Regions from separate parts of the Paenibacillus paludis genome, predicted to be linked through region 2. Evidence: predicted binding sites of a transcription regulator. Region 2 holds the regulator's gene; each other region holds the start of a gene.
What was found. The regulator LexA, encoded in region 2, represses DNA repair genes until DNA is damaged. The targets are predictions, from matches to a motif close to CGAACATATGTTCG.
Positions count from the first base shown of each region.

Region 1 (7,154 bases), on a different contig from region 2:
CATGGCCAGCGTAGGCCGCTGTTCTTTCATTGCAGTCCGTATCGGTTTGAGTTGATTCATGAACACACTGACTTCCGTGATTGCCATAATTGAAAAAGAGAGCAGCAATACGATTAGCAGGCGGGAATACTCCACCGCACTTATCTCCAGCGAAGAGAGCAGCAACAGGCTTCCCACCGCCAGCACGGCAATCACGGAGCCAAAAAAATAATTTCTGATTTGCTTCTTCAAAAACACCCCGTATATATTCATCTGTTCCCCCATTTCCAGCCTTACCCTGCTGCTTATGTTCTACTTGCATTACTATATACTTCGTGATATAATAAAGTAATATTTGTTTTCGTGTATATACATCCCCATCAAGAAGATGTCAGGCCGATTGGTTACTTTCTATTTATTATCGGCATTTTGGACACAAAATCTTACGTTTTCTTGCATGACTCTTCCTTTTTATGAGACTAAATTCGAACATAGCATTCCGATTCACACTGGCGCGGCCACGGAGCCGCAAGGACAAAAGAGAGGTAGGGCTTTTGTCGTTTTGGAAGGATTATTCTCGCCATACGGCTGCTGGAAATAACAGGGAATTACGACACCCGTTTCGCTCACAAACGGCGGGGGATTAAATATACGAGAAGATATGGACGTACCGTTCCCCGTTGCAAGGAACGCCGCCATATGTGGAACATATAAGCGCCCGATATCCGCAGCTTGCGGAGATCGGGCGCGTCTACTTTCTAGGGGTTTATCCGGAACTAATGTACATAACGGGCAACAAACTGGCTTACTTTGCCGATGTATCCGGCCTTATCCGTGTCATACGCAAGCCCATGCCCTGCGCCATGCACTACAAACTTGTCCTTGGGGCTGCGGCATGCCTGATACACTTTGTCCATCATGGCATAGGGTACGAACTTATCGGCATCACCATGGATGAACAGGATCGGCACCCGTGCCTTACGCACCTGCTTCAGCGCTGATGCCTCACCGAAGAAATAGCCTGCTTTCAGCCGGGTAATCAGACTGGCAATCTGCACGAAGGGAAAGCTTGGCAGATGATACATCCGCCAGAGCTGATAAGAGAGCTGTGCTTTGACCGAACTATACCCGCAGTCGGCAACAACCGCCTTCACCTGCGGCGGAAGCTCTTCACCCGCGGTCATCATCACCGTTGCTCCACCCATAGACACCCCATGCAGCACAATCTGCGCCTGCGGCCCATTCTCTTCAATGATGTATTCGATCCACTTTACATAATCCCGGCGTTCGGGCCAACCAAATCCTATGTAATTGCCTGTGCTTTCACCATGTCCCCTGGCATCGGGAATCAGCACATTATAGCCCAGGTTTTCATAATAAATCTTGGCGTAGGCCCCCATATCCTTGGCTTTGCCGGAATAGCCGTGGGCAACGATTGCTGTACGTCCGGCTGCCCGCTCTGACGGCAGATAATAACCCCGCAGCTTTAGTCCATCCTCTGAGCTCATGTCGACATTCCGGAAGCTCTGCCGGGCGATCCACTCCGCCCCTTCTCCCCAGGATGCTCCGGCCACCGGCGGATCTACCTTCAGCGCGGGTGAAGTCGCCAAAAACTCCTTAGGAGCCCGATGGATCGCCACTCCATAGAAAAAGAAACCCGCATAGGTCAATCCTCCGGCAATGACGATAATAATCGCCAGTATAATTACACTCCACATGAATATTCTCACCTTTCCTTCTCGTAGCTGTGGGATACTCCAGTCACAATCATGCGGGTTCCGCAATGATTTCTGCATAGTATAACATGGTAGCCTCGCCTGCGAGAAATGTACGTATAACAGATGGATTGAAATCTAAACGATTGTTGTATAATAACCCTGAAAACGTAGGAAACACCCTATAAAAAGGCCGCTTCCGGGGATTGTCTCTCCCGAAAGCGGCCTTGGTTATATTTAGAACATGGCGTCTAGACTGCTATTGGCCCGAGTGTGATTCAATGAAAGCCTCAGCGTTTTCGTCTGCTGGTTTTTGCCGTTCTGCTCAGCAGCAGACCTACTCCGGCAATAGCGAGACCGGTAATATAATAAGGTGCCGGGCTGGCTTCGCCCGTCTGCGGCAGACTCTCGGCTGGATCCACTGGCCCCAGCGGAATTTCTTCATCAAGAATAATCTCTTCATCCGGTACCGAAGCAGGTACTGGGACCGTCGCTGGAGTAGTCTCCGGCGTTGGCTGCACAGGCGAAGATATGGTCACAGGGCCCAAAGGCAGCGGATCCTCATCAATCGTAATCTCCTGATCGTCATTCGTACCAATCACCGTTGGTGTCGGCGTTGGTGTCGGGTCAACCGTTGGCGCTACACTCGTCGGCGCTGGCGTCGGGTCAACCGTTGGCGCTACACTCGTCGGCGCTGGTGTCGGGTCTACCGTTGGCGCTACGCTCGTCGGAGCTGGCGTTGGGTCTACCGTTGGCGCTACACTTGTCGGCGCTGGCGTTGGGTCAACCGTTGGCGCTACACTCGTCGGCGCTGGCGTCGGGTCAACCGTTGGCACTACACTCGACGGTGCTGGCGTCGGGTCTACTGTTGGCGCTACGCTCGTCGGCGCTGGCGTTGGTTCTACCGTTGGCAACGGCGTTGGTACCGGTGTTGGTACCGGTGTCGGCACCGGTGTTGGCGTTGGTGTCGGCGTTGGTGTCGGCACCGGTGTTAGCGTTGGTGTCGGCACCGGTGTTGGTGTCGGCGTTGGTGTCGGCGTCGCTGTTGGTGTCGGCGTCGCTGTTGGTGTTGGTGTCGGCACCGGTGTTGGTGTCGGCGTCGCTGTTGGTGTCGGCGTCACTGTTGGTGTTGGTGTTGGTGTTGGTGTTGGTGTCGGTACCGGCGTTGGCGTTGGTGTAGGTGTTGGCGTCGGCACCGGTGTTGGCGTTGGTGTTGGCGTCGGCGTTGGCGTCGGTGTCGCCGTCGCCGTTGGTGTCGCCGTCGCTGTTGGTGTCGGTGTCGCCGTCGGCGTTGGTGTCGGCACCGGTGTTGGCGTTGGTGTCGCCGTCGGTGTTGGCGTCGGCGTTGGTGTCGCCGTCGCTGTTGGTGTCGGCGTTGGCGTTGCCGTCGCCGTTGGTGTCGGTGTCGCCGTCGGTGTTGGCGTTGGTACCGGCGTTGGTGTCTCCGTCGGTGTTGGTGTAGGCGTTGGTACCGGCGTTGGCGTTGGCGTCGGTGTCGCCGTCGGTGTTGGTGTCGGCGTTGGTACCGGCGTTGGCGTTGGCGTCGCCGTCGGTGTTGGCACCGGTGTCGGCACCGGTGTTGGTGTCGGCGTCGGCGTCGCCGTTGGCGTTGCTGTCGGTGTCACCGTCGGTGTTGGCGTCGACGTCGGTGTTGGCGTCGCCGTTGGTGTCGGTGTCGGCGTTGGTGTCGGTGTCGGCGTTGGTGTCGCCGTCGGTGTTGGCGTCGCCGTCGGTATCGGCGTCGGTGTTGGCGTCGCCGTCGGTATCGGCGTTGGTGTCGGTGTCGCCGTCGGTATCGGCGTTGGTGTCGGTGTCGCCGTCGCCGTCGCCGTCGGTGTTGGCGTCGCCGTCGGTGTTGGTGTTGGTGTTGGTGTTGGTGTTGGTGTCGGTGTTGGTGTCGGTATCGGCGTCGGTGTTGGCGTCGGTATCGGCGTTGGTGTTGGTGTTGGTGTCGGTATCGGCGTCGGTGTTGGCGTCGCCGTCGGTATCGGCGTTGGTGTCGGTGTCGCCGTCGCCGTCGCCGTCGGTGTTGGCGTCGCCGTCGGTGTTGGTGTTGGTGTTGGTGTTGGTGTTGGTGTCGGTGTTGGTGTCGGTATCGGCGTCGGTGTTGGCGTCGGTATCGGCGTTGGTGTTGGTGTTGGTGTCGGTATCGGCGTCGGTGTTGGCGTCGCCGTCGGTATCGGCGTTGGTGTCGGTGTCGCCGTCGCCGTCGCCGTCGGTGTTGGCGTCGCCGTCGGTGTTGGTGTTGGTGTTGGTGTTGGTGTTGGTGTCGGTGTTGGTGTCGGTATCGGCGTCGGTGTTGGCGTCGGTATCGGCGTTGGTGTTGGTGTTGGTGTCGGTATCGGCGTCGGTGTTGGCGTCGCCGTCGGTATCGGCGTTGGTGTCGGTGTCGCCGTCGCCGTCGCCGTCGGTGTTGGCGTCGCCGTCGGTGTTGGTGTTGGTGTTGGTGTTGGTGTTGGTGTCGGTGTTGGTGTCGGTATCGGCGTCGGTGTTGGCGTCGGTATCGGCGTTGGTGTTGGTGTTGGTGTCGGTATCGGCGTCGGTGTTGGCGTCGCCGTCGGTATCGGCGTTGGTGTCGGTGTCGCCGTCGGTATCGGCGTCGGTGTTGGTGTTGGTGTCGGTGTTGGTGTCGGCCCGACTGGCGGCACCGTTCCCTCAAAGGTATGATGATGCATCTGAATATAACCGCTGAATCCTTTTGCAATAAGGGTACCATGCAGCTCAGCTCGGCTGAATGCCACAAAGGCATGAGGCGCTAACATGGTGCCTTCAATGGTTGTGTTGCCATTTGCTACAGAAGAAGCTTCGTAGAAGTTGAACAGCACATTGTGAGGTTTGCCGTTCCACATTTGAAAATCCGGAATGACGACCTTATTCCCGCTTACATTGATAATTACCGTGGCATTTCCTGCAATGTTGAACTGGAGACCGTTGGTAACCGCCAAATCCGCAGCAGTCAAATGAATGACATTAAAGGAATCCGGAGCGTTAATCGTCATTTCCCCTCCATCTCTGACAAAGGGCTGCGTTTGTTTCAGAGCAGCGAGTTCACTCGAACGCTGAATCAAAAATTGCTCCTCAGCTTGAAAATCGATCGGATGGTCCTGCCGCGTACCTCCTTTAAGATCAGCTCCTGAACTTTTCATGCTGCCTCCATACACAGAGGTGCCATAAACTGTTCCATTTGAAAAGTCGATGTCTTTGCCGGCGATAAGCACATCTCCGCCCACAGCATCCTTGGATACTCCATATCCCTGAAGAGTAATATTCCCTGCAGCAGCAAGCCGTCCGTGAATCTGGTCATTGCTTTGCGAGAAATCTCCAAAGATAAAGGCATTGAAATTCCCGGCGACTCCCAGCACCGGTGTTGGGGTGTACGGCATACTTGCCGCCGCCTCTGCATTGATCCCCGGATGAAGCATATTGCCGATGGTTAAAATCCCCGTCAGAATCAAGGCTAATGATTTTTTCTTCAACAACGATATGCACCTCCTATGTAACTATTCTATGAATGCACAGATTAGCCCGTAACAACAAAAAGACCGCCAAGAAGGGTTAGCTTCATGGCGGCCGGACGATCATGGCACCTTTAGAGTGCTGTAGATTCCTGACTTTGCGTCCCGCTCTTTCGAACGGTTTGCGATTATACATGAGAAGTTGGTAACAGTTGTATTCTATGTAGTCTATGACTTTTGTTACTTTCGGACTAGAATCAGTCTATCTCTTCACCCCTCCGTTTGTCAATCTATTCCTTATTTTTTTTGATAGATTCTCTTAAAAAGTCCTCAATCCCGCATCACATAAGGGTTTCGTTGTATTTACCGATCATATAAAACAAATTTTCAATATTAAAAATTAGTATATTCGAACCACTTTTCAACTTATGTCGAAACGGCAAAAAAACTGTCGCCAGCTCTTGGCAGCAGTTTTTAGTCATTGTCAATTTTACACAAGTCAGCGGGCAACAGCCGGACTTAGAATTTGTATATTTTATAACAGCTGAACCCAGCCGATCATGGACATCCATAGTGGAACACTTAGAAACAACCCGAACAACAACCCGCGGCGGAGACTTCCCTCATAATTCATCACAATTCTCCTTATCAATGAGCTTTATTTTTCAATATTTATTATTTCAATTTTAATATAAAATAATTCTTATAATTATTTTGTGAATTATGTCACATTGTTTCAGTTGTTTAGAAATTCCATTGATTAATTTTTGAATAATCGGTTAAAATACGAATATACGTTCTTATTAGAGGTGATTGAATTTATGCATAGAGCGGAGAGTAACGATAATACACTGGTCAAATCCTATATATTGCTTCCGCTGATTTTATCAGCCTTTGAACGGGATTCAGCCATTATGTCGACACAACTGCGGACCCCCGCCCCATACATGGATGTTCTCCGTACTGCTGCGAATGCGGCTACTGCCGATCTGAGGGATGTGCGCGCCGAAATGAGGAAACGCGGAGTTAAGGTCTATGAACAGCAGCGGCTCCAGGTCGGCATCGAGGCCAAATTTATATGCCGGGGATATCATGAACGGATGCTGCTGCTGGATGACGTCATCGCTGCACAGGCCGCTATCCATATGCGCAAATACCTGGGACTCGATATCTCCGGCTACCACAGCTATGAGGAACAGTACAAAAACAAATCCGGCCCTCAAGCAAGCCTATAGCCTTTGGTGCGTTGAAGAATAAAAACAGGCCTCGCCATGGGAGTCGGCAAGACCTGTAAAGTACCCGCTATAGATTACATTAAAACCTTCCAATAACCCAATGTGCCGAAAATAACTACCAGCGCCACGGGATATAGAATTCTCCGGCTTACCTTATCCTTAAACGTAAGAAATAAACATAACATGCAAAGCCACGCAATAAGAAGACTGCCCATTTCCTATGCATACGCTCCTTCCTGAACACCTGATTGGCTCCGGCAGAGATAAGATACACAAAGCCCTATATTTAAAAAGATACCCGGACAGCATCCCATTCATACCTATATTTCACCGAACCGCCGGTACTGTCATAACATTTTCCGTCTATCCAGTTAGACTTGCCGGTCTGAAATTCCATAAGCGCTTCACCGCTTTCTTTGCAGAACAGGATGCTCCCAGAAGCCCAGTCGGCCTTTGGCCGGAATGTTGTCCTCAAGCGGAGTGACCCCCGTCAGTTCCCAGGCAAACCGTCCCTCCCTATAATCTCCAAAGATATATTCGCTGCCGTAGGGCCAGCCTTCTTCAGCCATACCAGCTGTAACTTCATAACAGTTTATCAGCGATCCTGTCGCTACAATCGCTCCGGCAGGCAAATTGTCCGCTGTAAGACCATGACGGGCGAGCACCGATCGGAAAGGCTCCCGTAAGCATACTGCCTTATCAATCTTCAAACCGGCATGAATGGCGATTTCACCCCGGTAAGCCGTTCTCCAGGAACGGGTCTCGAATGA
Region 1 is NZ_JBGJZP010000004.1:244,917-252,070, reverse strand. It holds gene ACAN56_RS09920 (HD domain-containing phosphohydrolase) at 1-252, opposite strand, end outside; gene ACAN56_RS09915 (alpha/beta hydrolase) at 756-1,697, opposite strand; gene ACAN56_RS09910 (collagen-binding domain-containing protein) at 1,985-5,173, opposite strand; cyclic di-GMP riboswitch class I at 5,257-5,346, opposite strand; gene ACAN56_RS09905 (YhjD family protein) at 5,971-6,384, shown strand; gene ACAN56_RS09900 (ASCH domain-containing protein) at 6,789-7,154, opposite strand, start outside.
Region 1: the regulator LexA is predicted to act here: its motif matches at 5,937-5,950, upstream of ACAN56_RS09905 (YhjD family protein).

Region 2 (7,154 bases):
GCCTTCCTTCATCAGGATCGCCTCAGCTTTATATGTACCGTTGCCGGAGAGCTTGCCTTCAAGCTCCTGCTTGTCTTCTTCATTATTTTTATTCACAATCTCAAAAAGCACCGCCTTCGCATCATCCACAGCTTCACTGCCCTGGGTAACCACAGCCTCGAAAACTACCTTTTGATTTACCGACACGTCCCCCGGATTCCAGCTCAGCTCGACGTGAATCGGTTCCATAGAGTGCTCTGATCCGTCATGCATATGGCTTGATTCTCCATTATTACCTGAACAGCTTACAATCATTGACATCGCCGCAATCGTAAAAAGAGCAATCAGCTTCTTGGGTTTCATCATCCGGAGTCCTCCCGACCAGGGTAGAATTTATAATGATATTTCCAGCTTGCGGTTGCATTCTTTTACTATTATACACAACATATTCGCAATTTTAGAAGATTGCTTAAACTTTCACGCCTTTTTCGTGAAGTTAGTCATATACAGATGGATTCTCTCCCTATAATAATTGACCAACCTCTTGCTTTGAGCGCAAAAAAGCCAGCATCCCATTAGGGGATACCGGCTTTACAAAGGTTACACTATAGCGATTGTACCAGGGGGAGGAGCTCAGAGAGATGGCCGATTCTATAATCCGGCTGAATCTCAGGATTTGGTAATTTGTCAGTACGGTTAATCCAGACAGTAGTCAAGCCAGCGGCCAAGCCGCCCTTAATATCCGTCGTGAGTTTGTCGCCGACCATCATCCCTTGTTCAGGGGTTACATCTAGCAGCGAAAGAGCATGCAGGAAGATATCCTTGTCCGGCTTTCCTTTGCCAAAGCTGCCTGAGATGACTACATGATCAAAATAGGGGATAAGCTCAGGCACTCCGTCGAGCTTCTCCTGCTGCAGTGACGGGCAACCATTCGTGAGCAGCAGCAGCTTCACTTTACCACGGAGCGCATCAAGCACCTGTAACGTCTCTTCATACATGTAAGGCAGGCTACGGCGCTCGGCAGCAAACCTGTCTGCCAGCGTTTCGGCAAGCACCTCATCTTCGACACCGAGGGAGGCCAGACCACGCCGCCACGACTCTTTACGGTATACAGGAGCCAACTGTTGGAGCTTACGGAACTCCGGTTGTTCTCCAGCTGAGAAATTGGACCAAAGTGCTTCATAAGGATTAATCCCGATCATCTTTGTGAAAGGGAACGTCTCATAAGTCTCATAAAGATTCCTGGCTTCCCTGCGAACGGCAACTTCAAGCTCTTTAGGATCAATGGAGTCACCTGCAGCTTCACATGCATTGCGGAAGGCTTCTTCAACACTCCGTTCATCCCAGAGCAATGTATCGTCAAGATCAAATAGTACGGCGGTAATTGGCATTAGATTTCTCCCTCTCCCTATGCTGTTATATCTTCCTACTCGTGTACTACTTCGATGTTATTGGCTTTGCCGAACTCCTCCAGGCGTACACCCATGGCCTCAGTGTTATAACGGTTAATCAGCTTGGAGAAAATCCACTGTTTGCGCTTGCCCTTATATTTAAGCACAACCACTCCACGGGACAATGTGATCTTCTCAATATCTCCCGCCTGCAGCCAGCGTTCACGGTTATACTTAATCGTAGACACTCTGTTGCGCTCAACCTTCAGATACGGACGCCGGAAGAATAGAAGTGCCGCCAGCGCAAAGTAAAGAACGACGCCCAGCCAATTGGCAAGGATGCCGCTGCCTCTGGCCTCGTCGATCGAGCCTACCACCCAGAACATAATTCCAAGCAGCATTAGAACAACTGGAAATGCAATGTTACGGCCCTTAAAGATATCACTGTTTTTCGCAGCTGATTTTGACGAAGAAGCATAAATGGAATCCTTGCCCTGCTTCTTTCTTTGCTTGTTAACCTGCTGTGTGTTGCGTTGAACCATTCTTTCCCAAGAACGGGCCATGTCAGTTCCCCCTAGTCATCCTGTAATATCTATGAAAAAGACACACTGGACTAATGTTTGAGTCCCTTGTTGCCTTGTTCATGCTCATCATTATCCACGATTTCAATGGTGTCGAGCTGGGCCCGGAAGTTGCTGCGGATGTTGCCCAGATAAATCTCACGGAGCTTGGCCCGTTCAGCCAATTCCTCTTCACTCAGGCCGCCATTCTTCTGTTTGCGTGCCAGTTCATTGATGCGTGCGACCAATTCGTCAATATTCAATGCTTTCCCCTCCCCTATAAATTCATTCTAACTTTGCCATGAGAAAAAGAGCTTGTCAAGGTCTACCCCCTGAAAGCTCTTTACGTCAGTCTATACTGCTTATGATGAAGTTAATACACAGGCAATGTCAGTATATCTCCGGCCTGAATGTTCCCGTTCTTCAAACCGCTTGTTTTTTTAATTCCTTCTATATATACGACCGTCTTCATACCCGCTGGTTTGTTCTTAAGGGCGATACTCCAGAGCGTGTCTCCGCGTTCAACTACTACCCGCTTTTCCTGCTTCACTAATGATGCTGAACTTGCAAAAACATTACCAACAACTGTAAATCCGGATACAACAAGCATAAAGACCAGCACAAGCTTCACGAGATATTCTTTACGGCATAATCCTAAGATCGCTGCAAATAAAGCGGCGGCGGATTGTTTCATTTCATTCATATGATTAGAAGCAGATTGTCCTCTAGTAGATTCAACTTCACCGGCCTCTTCGTAGATGCTGCGGTATGTACTGTATTTTAACATTGTTATCGTCCTCCAAACACTCGTTCTTACTTTCGGAAATAATATAACACGAACATGTGTTTTGATCAATAGATTTTTTAGAACAATTGTTCGCTTTTTTTCCGTATCCATAAATGTGCCAGTTTCCAGCACCGGCTTTGCCTTTTCCCGCCATTTCCAAGCCGTTATTAGATACTAATATGGTAAAAAGCTACTATTTCCACTACTAATCTCAGATTGTTAGAACTTATGTTTGTACGAACGGAAGTTCTATGTTATAATTTTCCCAAACATACTATATGGGGTTGATTCCGATGTCAAAGATTTCGAGTCGTCAACTGGCGATCCTGGAATTTATACGTAACGAAGTCCGTAGCAAGGGTTATCCTCCGTCCGTCCGGGAAATCGGTGAAGCTGTAGGCTTGGCCTCAAGCTCCACAGTGCACGGCCATCTGGACCGGCTTGAGAAGAAAGGCCTTATCCGCCGCGACCCTACGAAACCGCGTGCAATTGAGCTGCTCGGCCAGGAAGATTCCGAGAATGTACATCAATTCGTACAGACGGTTACCCGTATTCCTGTCGTAGGTAAGGTCACCGCCGGGGTGCCGATTACCGCAACGGAGAATATCGAAGATTACTTCCCACTACCTTCCCACTATGTGGGGGACAACAAGGTATTTATGCTCTCCGTTCTCGGTGACAGCATGGTGGAAGCAGGCATTATGAATGGTGACTACGTAATCGTCCGCCAGCAGCAGACTGCTGACAATGGCGATATCGTCGTTGCCATGACTGAAGAAGACGAAGCTACCGTCAAGACATTCTACAAAGAACGTGACCACATTCGTCTACAGCCGGAGAATCCGGCTTATGAACCCCTCCGTCTTAACCGCGTTACGATTTTGGGACGAGTTATCGGTCTCTTCCGCGATATCCATTAATATTTTTGTTCATATTTAAGGGCTGCTTCGCTTTTTCAAGTGAAGCAGCCCTTTCCCCTTTTCAAATGGTCATTTTACTCATTGCGAACATTTGTTCTATTTATCTCATATAACATTTCCTTTGAACAGCAACAGCACTCCGCACATATTCTGATATCAAAGGAGTGCTGAACCTATGCCTAATTATCGGATTATTGTTGATCTGTCGCAGCGCATGCTATATTTGCTTGACAATAACATCGTTACCCGAGGGTTCCCTGTCGGTATTGGCACCATGCTTACCGTTTCACCGGCGGGAGAATACACTATCATTAACAAACAGCCCAAGCCTGGCGGACCCTTCGGTGCATTCTGGATGGGTCTATCCAAACCACATTACGGCATTCATGGAACGAATGACCCTTCTTCCATCGGACATATGGTCTCCCATGGCTGTATCCGCATGTACAATGAGGATGTGCTGGCCCTTGCAGCAATCGTGCCTATTGGAACACGGGTTACAATAAGGGAGTAACAGTATGGTGGTCAGACAAAAAGCAAAAACACCCAAAGGATCACAAAAAAATGATCGAGGGTGTTTTTCATTGTGCTTAATATTGGTCCTTCCTGTCTGCTGATTCATACCGGTCGCGTATTTCACGATTTTTAGCATATATGTACAAATCCAAGGCTATTATTCCTCTCCGGGCAAGTTTAACCAACAGTACGAATGCGTAAATACAAGCTACAACCGATATGAGCCACATCAATACGCTAAATACGCCAATTCCATTAATGAAAAAATTCCCTCGATGCACAGACAACTTTCACTCACTCCCCTCTATTCTTGAATATGAAAATACCCCACCGTTCTGGCAGGGTACAGTTATTTCGTCATCATACTGTTGTATGGAACAAATTGTATATGATCTTTATTTCAACAGCTTCGGCTTAGGCTCTATCGGAAAGGCTGGTTTGTTGTGTTTCGGCAGCCTCATCAGAAGAACCATGTCCAGGTCCCAGCAAATTCAGCACAATCACACCAATGACGATTAAGGTTATTCCTATTACGCTGCCTGTATTTATTTTTTCTTTCCAGATCAGTACTGAGATCAGAACTGTAGCTACCGCTCCGATTCCAGACCAAATTGCATAGGCCGTATTTAATGGAATAGTCTTCAATGACAACGACAAAAAGAAGAACGAGCAAATGAAACTAATCAGCATTACGATTACAGGGATTATTTTGGTGAATCCTTGCGATGCTTTGAGCATCGAAGTTCCTACAAGTTCGCTGGCAATGGATATCGCCAAAAACAGATACGGCACTTACTTCTCCTCCTTTACTCCGTCCATCAATTCTTTGTAAATGCGTTCTTTTAACTCCAGATCTGGCGGTGCCAGTCCAAACTTTTCCGCAAACCAGAGTCCGTCGGTCGCCAGTCGGGCAATGGTTGCCCACAGTGGATCCACACCGTCATTTTCAAAATTATGTTGCCATTCAGCATATTTCTCCTGCATGTTTGTCAACAAGCCGGGATTCGTAAATAAAGCTGCTGCCAGCACCGAGTTCATGTCACTGCCTTCTCCAAAACCATAAAAAGTAGATTCAATGTATGCCCTGCTCCATTTACCAGCTTGTTGCTGGTCATGCTCTACACGGCTCTGAACATCTTCCGTAAAGTTTCGGGTCAGCTCATCCACCATACCGGAAACCAGTTGCTCCTTGTTAGGAAAGTGATACAGTAAACCGCCTTTGCTAACGTTAGCCGCTTTGGCCACAGCTTCCAGAGTTAAGTGTTCCACCCCTTGATCACGAACAATGGAGGAGGCCGCTTGCAAAATCATTTTTTTCTTGGAGCTGTTGTTATGTATAGTCACCTTATCACCCCGATTTCAACTGTACCGTCTGGACGGTTTTTTGTCAAACCAATATAAGTATAAATAACCTGGCTTTTCCGCAAGCAGAAAATAAAATAAAGAGAATACGCCATACGCTTGCAATGCCCACAAAACGGGTAATAAATACCATATATAGTTTGAAGATCACTTATGTAAGGTGAATGAATGGGCTATCCTAAAGTTATACAGGAATTCACCCTTACAGGCGGGAGGAAAAAGATGAAAAAGAACAAACCATTCTATAAAATCTGGTGGTTCTGGGTGGTTTTAATAGCCGCCGGCATCATAGGGTTGGTAACCACCGGGAACGAGGACAAGTCAGATGATCCTACTGCTTCGATTACGGCGCTAGCAACACCGATGGTTACTGCCAAGCCAACCACTGAATCAAGTCCATCTCCAGCAACAGAACCAACGTCTAAGGCTACAGCAGAACCTACAACTGCCCCACCCCCTTCACCCTCAGCCGAACGAACTGTCAACCCCACTCAAGCAACGTCTGCTGATCAAGTACCTTTATCTGCTGATGAGGTGCTGGCTTACACTGCCAATCTTACAGGTAAAACTTTTATAAAAGATGTAAACGTCGGGACAGACAATATAACGGTTACTTTTTTTGAGACCTACCAAGCATATAAAGAAGCGAACCCAACCTCCGGCATTACAAAAGAAGATTACATCGATTACTTTTCTACAGGCGACCAAATAAACAAACTGCTTATGGAAGAAACAAGCCGATTATTCGCGCAATTCCCCGGAGCTGCTTCGATTGACATGGTGATTCCATACGATGGGAAAATCTATTCCGTAGCTCTCACGCAAGGAGAAATCGAGCGATTTTATAACGTGGACTTCAGTACACTGGCTTCCAATGAAATATGGAGAGAGAAAGTTAGCAAGCCACACTTCAACAAAAGAGAACGGCAACAATTCGTTGAGCAGTTCGTCCAAGTAAATTAACAAGGAGTTTGTGATGTACACCGATTAATTGTATAATCTACTAAATATTAACTAGGAGTGATCGCAATGAGTAAACTCACGCGTTCAGATAAAGCTATCGTTTCCTTTTTACTTGGATTCGCCTCCCTGTTCATTATTGCGTTCTTCGTAATTCGATATATTGTGCAAAATGTTTCATTTGCTCCATAAAATCCATATTTACTTGCGGCACTTGTCTGGGAAAAACTTAAACCATAGACATCAATACCCCGTCATTATAATCACTGACGGGGTATTGTTCGTCAAAGGATGGTGAACTATTTTCTCAATGATCAATTGATAGTTTTGCACACCCAGTGGTGCTGTTTCTACAAACAATTCTCCAAGTGTTATATTATTATCAAAAACATTAGTTACCAGACACCAATTAAGGCCATCAATCCCACCCTATGTTTCTGCCATTTCATCATCTCCTACCAGATCTGCTTTATACTTTTCTTGGGAGATGTTAATGCGTAGATTAATAACACCCGGCTAAACATTTTTTTAGTTATCGCGCTAAGTAAACTGACAGGATCGGAGTAAAAATAATGAATAACATATTAATAGTTGAGGATGATATCGCCTTGAGCGATGGTATTGTCATTGCACTCAAAGGGCCACATATAACCATCATGCAAAAGCATGACATTACCTC
Region 2 is NZ_JBGJZP010000001.1:538,779-545,932, forward strand. It holds gene ACAN56_RS02335 (FixH family protein) at 1-345, opposite strand, end outside; gene ACAN56_RS02340 (HAD family hydrolase) at 585-1,370, opposite strand; gene ACAN56_RS02345 (hypothetical protein) at 1,406-1,933, opposite strand; gene ACAN56_RS02350 (DUF896 domain-containing protein) at 1,984-2,193, opposite strand; gene ACAN56_RS02355 (LysM peptidoglycan-binding domain-containing protein) at 2,304-2,717, opposite strand; gene lexA (transcriptional repressor LexA) at 3,011-3,637, shown strand; gene ACAN56_RS02365 (L,D-transpeptidase) at 3,813-4,151, shown strand; gene ACAN56_RS02370 (DMT family transporter) at 4,568-4,945, opposite strand; gene ACAN56_RS02375 (TetR/AcrR family transcriptional regulator) at 4,946-5,497, opposite strand; gene ACAN56_RS02380 (hypothetical protein) at 5,738-6,478, shown strand; gene ACAN56_RS02385 (response regulator transcription factor) at 7,048-7,154, shown strand, end outside.

Region 3 (7,154 bases), on a different contig from region 2:
CTCATGCAGCTTAAGATCCTTCTGGCTTGATTTATAGTCAATAACCCGCAACAGAACTCCATGCTCTCCTTCGGCCATATCGACACGGTCAATCCGGCCCACCACCTCCATTACACAGCCGTTAGGCAATGTAATTCTCAGCGGCGGGAGATCTTTACCCGGGCCAAAGTCCAGCTCCAGCCCCACCGGCTCGAAGCTGCCCCGGCGGGCATGCTCGCCGAGGATCACGGAAGCGCGGCCGACAATATTCTTCAGTTTGCGGGAAATGTATCCGTAGCGTTTGCTGCTCATCAGAATTTCGCCCTGCAGGAGCGGCGACAGCCTGTCTACTGTCTCTCCGGCTTCCCGGCGGCATTCCTCAGCCGTCAAGCTCCCCCAGCCGCGGCCCTGCTCCTGCAGCCGCTTGGCCATATCGCTTAGCGCGGCATGGAAGAGCTGTCCAATGTCCGGCGCCTGCAGCTTATAGAGCTGGCGTTCTTTCAGACTTAAGCCGTATGAAGCAAAATGGGAGAAGGAGCAGGCAACAAACTTCTCCATACGCGACACGCTGCCGCGCAGTGTTCTGCCTCCGTATAGACGGAGGCTGGTCTCCCGCTTGAGCGGAATGCCGTCATTGCGGTAGAACAGCGAACCCAGCAGCTGCTGCAGCTTCGGACTCCAATGCTCATCCTCCGCGAACCAGTTATAGACATCCCACCACAGTCCGGGGATTTCCACTCCCTGCCGCCACTGGCGCAGCTGCATAATCAGCATGCGCAGACTTTGTCCGGGATGCCCCACAAAGCCCAGATGCAAAGCTTCACCTGCATCGGCTTCGTCAGGAGATACCGCTGCGGGGAACCCGGAAAGGGACCGTTCTTGCAAAGCATCCGGGAACATGCCATGCAGCTGGCGGATGATTTCCGAAGGCAGCAGCGCTTTGCCCTCATCATCGGCTGTGGCATAGCTGATCCACAGTCTGGTGCTGGCCGTTGTCAGCGCGCCATAGATCAGGAAGCGCTCATCGAGCAGCTTGCGCGAGGATCCCGGAGCCAGCTCCATTCCGCTGTTCTCCAGCAGCAGCCGTTCTCCCTCAGACAGGATGCCGTCCTCTTTGAACTGTGCAGGGACAACCCCTTCGTTGAATCCCAGCAGGAAAGCATATTTCACACCTGAAACCCTCGTCCGGTCCATGCTTCCGACCAGCACCTGATCCAAGGCAGGCGGAACCAAACCCATCTTAAGCTCGCTGAGTCCGGTCTCCAGCACCCCGGCAAACAGCTCGAATTCCATTCTCTCCGATCCCATCATTTCCGCGATCTGATCCAGCAAATCGAGCACTGCATCCCATAGCTGGCTGTGTTCCCGCGCACGTTCCGGCTGTCCCAGCTCAAGCGCCTCTCTGCTCAGCTTCTCCAGCTTCCGGGCGGTATCCGACTCCCGGAGCAGCAGGTACACCGCTGTACATAGCTCCAGACCGCTGCGGCTCTTCTTGATTCTTTTCTCAAAAGCATACAGCGGACCGGTAATGCACTCCCGGCACCGCTCCATTTTCAGAAGCAGCTCCTCATCCACAATCCGGCTGCCTTCCAGCGAAAGACTGGGGATTCCCTTCCAGGAACGTCCGTCGGTCCAGCGGTATCCATGGATGCCGCAGGCCAGCACATAATTCTCCAGCGCGTCCATATCCTCGCGGGTAATACTGCCGTCAAGCGGAAGCAGAAGCTCGGTCTTCACACAGCGGAACACATCCTCATACCGCCAGCGGCGGCGCACTACATCAAGTGCAGACCGTACAAATTCCACCAGCGGATGATGCAGCTCATTAACTTTCTGGTCCAGGAAGAACGGGACGATATAGTCTTGAAACAACGGGGTAATCAGCTGCTCATAATCTGAAATGTTGCGCATGAATACAGCCATCTCGCCGTACTCCGCCCCTTCATCCCGGGCCAGCCTGATCATTTCACGCAGCGCGCCCTCGACCTCTGTTCTATGCGAGACTGCAGCGCTGATCGTGATGGCTTCCGCAGCCTGCCCGATATCGCCGCTCCAGCGGCTGCGGCGGTGAAATCCGCGCTCCAGGTGGGCCAAGGCCGGACTTCCGGCGAAACGCGGAAGCACAGGCGGCGCCAGCAGCTCGTCCCAGACCTCAAGGCCCAGCTCTTCGGCCATCCCGCGCAGCTTGATATACGTAACTGCGGAGGGGTGAAACAACTCCAGTTCATGCGGCTGCAGCCCCGTTGGATAAATCCGGTCAAGCGTAAGGGCCACTGTCACCCTTGATGCATGCTGCATCAGCTCGCGCAGCACCATAAATTCCTGCGGGGTAAAACCATGGAACCCGTCTACCCAGATCTCGGCTTCTCTTATGTAAGAGGAATCCGCAATATGCTCCGCCAGTTCAGCCAGCCGGTCTTCCTGATCTATATACAGCTGTGACATTTCCTGCTCCAACTCGCTGAATACGATATGCAGATCATCCAGCTTGCCGGCCAGAATCGGACTGCTTCCTATGGCCTCGCGCATTCTTGCCAGCTGTCCTTCCAGATCGGAAGCACCCAGGCAGCAACGTTTCAGCTCGGTATGCAGTGCGCTGAGCCGTTCCACAAAGCCCGGTCTGTCGCTTGAAGCGCCGAACAGCTTCAGTTCTTCCTTGCGGCGGTTGATGATCTTGTATATCAGCATTTTTTTGCCTTCTTCGCTGATGGGCAGACTGGCGCTGCCCCCGGTCTCCTGCTTCACCCGGAATGCAAGCCGCGAGAAGCTCAAGGTCTGGGCCCGGATGCTGCCATTCACGCTGCCTGCTGCCAGCAGGCCTCTCTCCGCCCCGAACGAGCCCTGCTCCGGAACAAGTACAATGATCGGTGCGCCCAGCGGCTCAGACTCCAGCTTTGAGGATACCGTTTCCCATATTCTTGTTGTCTTGCCGCTGCCCGAGCGGCCTATCAAAAAGTTTACCGTCATTGCAGTAGACTCCTTCCGTGGCCAAATCTATGAATACAACCGGTATCAAATTTCTAAACCCAGTTGATGAATCCGTCCCAACATTATAGCATATCTCTTCCAAACGGAACATACGTTTGCCATTGTTTTCAAGTTTCAGCGGATGGATATCCGCATGTACAGCACAAAGAGACTGCCGCGTTTTTAAGCTGCGGCAGTCTCTTGATCATTCACGGTAATATTCACAAATAAGCATGGTCCAGCTTCACTTCCTGCTGCCCTCCCCTTTCTTCATCTGCAGCAGTTCCAGCCACCGGGCCGCCTCTTCTTCAGAAGAGAACGCCAGAATGATTATCAATGAAAAACGAAAAAAAGAGCCTCTTTACAGAGACTCCCGCAGAGCCGGCCTAGGGGCCAGGTTCGTTATTTCTTGCTGCGCACTTCGAAAATGGCAAATTTCAGATAATGCCCTTCGTCAACACCGAGAATTTGCGGGTGGTCTTTCCCCGCGGCCCGCCATTCAATCAGTCTCAGGACCTTACCGGCATCCTTCGCTGCTTCAGCAATGGTATCCAGGAACAGTTGCGGCTGCATGTGGTAGGAGCAGCTTGCCGTCACCAAATAACCGCCCTCATTGACCAGCTTCATGCCGTGCAGGTTAATATCCTTGTAACCACGGCAGGCACCGGCAACAGCGCTTTTGGTTTTGGCAAACGCCGGCGGATCCAGAATGACGACATCCCATGTGCGTCCGCCGCCAGCGGTCATCGGCTTCGCCGTATCGGCCTTAGCCGCTGGCTTGGCTCCTGTCTTAGCCTCTCCTGCACCGGTTGCCCGCTCCGTCCGCTCTTCCAGCCCTTTAACCTGATTGCGCAGAAAAGCAAAAGCATCATCCACCACAAATTCCACACGGTCTGTGAATCCGTTCAGTTCCACATTGGCCTTGGCGCTTTCGATCGCGTGGGCGGATACGTCGAGGCAGGTAACCTTTTTGGCTCCGTATTTGCAGGCATGCAGTGTGAAGCTGCCCGTATGCGCGAAGCATTCCAGCACTGTCGCACCGTCCCAATACGGGAAAGTAACCGGCTTGCCGCTTTTGTTCACCGGCAGGGTCTGAACCAGACCTTCATCCGTCTCGATCTCCTGCAGCGTAATTCCGCTGCGGCCGCCCCAGCCTTTGATCAGCGGAGCGATGGAAGCTCTATTCTCCCGCTGGTCGAAAAAGTAGCCCGTCTTCTGGCCTTGCTCGATGTCCACGATTACCTTCAGACCGTTCTCGCTTACAGTAATGTGGCGCGGACATTCCCCGTAGAGCACTCCGGTTCTTTGCTCCAAACCCTCCAGCTCCCGGACACTAACATCACTGCGCTCATAAATCCCGCGTGGATTCATCACTTGCACCAGTGCCTCCACAATCTCGGCGCGGTGCAGATCCATGCCCAGCGTCAAGAGCTGAACGACAAGAATCTCGCCGAAACGGTCAACAATCAGGCCGGGCAGAAAATCAGCTTCGCCGTACACAAGCCGGTACGCGTCTGCTCCCGGCAGAAAACGTTCCCGATGCTGCAGGCAGCTTGAGAACCGTTCCGCGAAAAAGGCCGTATCCATGACGGCCAGCGGACTCTGGGAGAGAATTCTCACCCGGATTTGCGAAGCCGGATTATAATAACCTGCACCCAAAAAACGCCCCTGGTGATTTAGCACATCCACCAATCCGCCTGCCTGCGGATCTCCATCCACCGAGGCCACCTCGCTGGCGTAGACCCACGGATGACCCTGCTCCAGTCTTTTCTTGCGGTTTCGTTCCAGAATAACCGATGCCAATGACTTCAACTCCCTGTTCGTGTTAATGATTTCATACATGTCCACTGCAATGCTTTCATATATTGGTGTACAACCCCCGTTCAAAGGAGCCTGTCCTTATGATCCGTGACCTGCTGTTCCCTATTATATATGGTCTAGTTATCTTTCTTGCCGGCATGAAGCTTATGGAAGCCGCGCTGTCGCGGCTTGCTGGACCCCTGCTATCCCGAGGCCTGCATAAGGCCACATCTACGCCAGTAAAAGGCCTCATAGCCAGCAGCCTGCTGTCGGCACTGCTGCAGAGCAGTACTGCCGTCACGGTGCTGACCATCGGCATGGTTAATGCCGGCCTGCTTACGTATGCCCGGACCCTGGGCATCATTCTCGGCAGCAACATTGGCACCTGCTTAACCACCGAGCTGATTGGACTGCAGATCAGCACGATGGCCACGCCGCTGCTGGCTGCCTCGCTCTGCGTCTGGGCCGTGGCAGTCATGATCGGCGAACTGCCGCCCTACTCCTGGCGGGCAGCGGGAGCCTGCCGTAAATTCTCCGGGCCGCTTCAGTTCATCAGCCTCGCGGTGGCCGGCTTCGCGCTTGTCCTGTGGGGCATCGCCGTCATGCAGTCGATCAGCCCCGCGCTGCAAGCCAGCGGACTGTTCCACTGGTTTCTTGGCCATGCTGCCACAAGCGCTCTCTGGGGGCTTGCCGCCGGAGCCTGTCTGACCGCAATGCTGCACAGCAGCGCGGCGGTCATCGGGATGGCGATGGGCCTGGCTTCCACCGGCGTGATGCCGCCGGAGCTGGGCATCGCCATCGTGCTTGGCGCAAATGTCGGCACCTGTGTCACCGCCGTAATTGCCGCAATCGGCGGCTCGCCTTCCGGGGTATTCGTCGCCTGGTCGCATGTGGCGCTCAACGTCGGTGGCGCACTGCTGTTCCTGCCCTTTATAGGGCCGCTGCAGAGCCTCGCCGCCTGGATCGGCGGCGGTCCCGCCGCACAGCTCGCCCATGCCCAGACGATCTTCAATGTGGTCTGCTCGCTGTTGGCTCTCCCGTTGTGCTACCTTCCTTTATGGTCCAGGCTGGAAAGCCGGCTCCAGCCGTGAGAACATGCGCATGGCCGATCGGGCTATCCCCGGACGCATGCGCTATCGCTGTACTATTATACTTCAATTGAGCCTTTTCATCTAATGAAAAGACGAAATGTCGAGCGCACCAGAAAAAAAAGAACTGCAAAGTGCCCCAAGGCGGCATTGCAGTTCTTTGGTCTTTCTTTGATTTTGCATACAGCAGTTTGTTGCTGCTACTTGACTATAACCGAAATTGTCACGGTCTTGTTATTGTATTTGCCTTTGAAAGAAGTGCTTCCCTTGGCCAGCGCTGTGATGCTGCCTGAGGAGAGCTTGGCTACAGACGGCTTCGAGTTGGTCCAGGTTATCAGACCAGTCACGTCTGCCGTTTTACCAGTATCATACAAGGCGGTTACCACAACGGTCTGTTTGCCTCCCGGAGCCATCTTCAGGCGTGATTCATTCACTGTCAGCTTGGTCAGCTTGGGAATCACGTTGACCTTGAGGCTGACGTTAATACCCTGATAAGATCCCGTTAACGTAGTTGTGCCTTCAGCCACGGCCTTCACGGAAGCGCCCTTGACAGTCGCTGCTGCCGGATTGGAGGATTCCCAATTAATCGTATTCGAGAAGTTGGCTGTTTTTCCGTTGGAGTAATAAGCTGTTACTTTTACCGATTTGGAGGCTTTAATGTTCATCTCCAGCGATGCCGGCTCAACTTCAAGCTTGGTAATCTTTTGCTCAATGGTCACCGGAATGGTGATTGTCTTGTTGGCATAGGTCCCTTTTAGGCTTGCACTGCCCTTTACCAATCCTCTGACCGTTTTTCCGCTTGTGCCTGATTTGATCACGGCATTCGTGCCCGTAATCTCCCAAGTAATCTTGTCGGAGGTCTCACGCTCATCGCCGTTTTCCATAACTACTTTAACTGAAGGCATAGCCTTCTCTTCGCCAGTAACAACCACCAGGTTGTCCTCAGGCCCGATCAGCACCAGCACTTTATCCAGAACAGTAAGCTTATATTCAACGCTCTTGTTGCGGATGTCCGCTTTTGAGGCACTGACGTTGCTTTCTTTAATTTTACCGATCAGTGTAACTGTACCGGCTGCTTTACCTTCAATCTTGCCATCCTTGATGGTAGCAACTTCTGCATTGTCAGAAGTCCACTCTATCTCCTGGCTCAGTTCAAGTTTGGTACCGTCGAGCTTGGTGCCATTTACCTTAGGCAAGCTTAAAGTGTCACCTTTGAACATTTCCTTTTCGGACTTTTCATTCTCTGCTTTCTCAACCTCTATGGCCGTGATGGTCGGAAGCACTTTCAGCTTAATCTCTCTGCTGACACCTTTATACTCC
Region 3 is NZ_JBGJZP010000006.1:170,927-178,080, reverse strand. It holds gene addB (helicase-exonuclease AddAB subunit AddB) at 1-2,946, opposite strand, end outside; gene ACAN56_RS13605 (class I SAM-dependent rRNA methyltransferase) at 3,349-4,749, opposite strand; gene ACAN56_RS13600 (Na/Pi cotransporter family protein) at 4,848-5,837, shown strand; gene ACAN56_RS13595 (hypothetical protein) at 6,035-7,154, opposite strand, start outside.
Region 3: the regulator LexA is predicted to act here: its motif matches at 3,052-3,065, upstream of addB (helicase-exonuclease AddAB subunit AddB).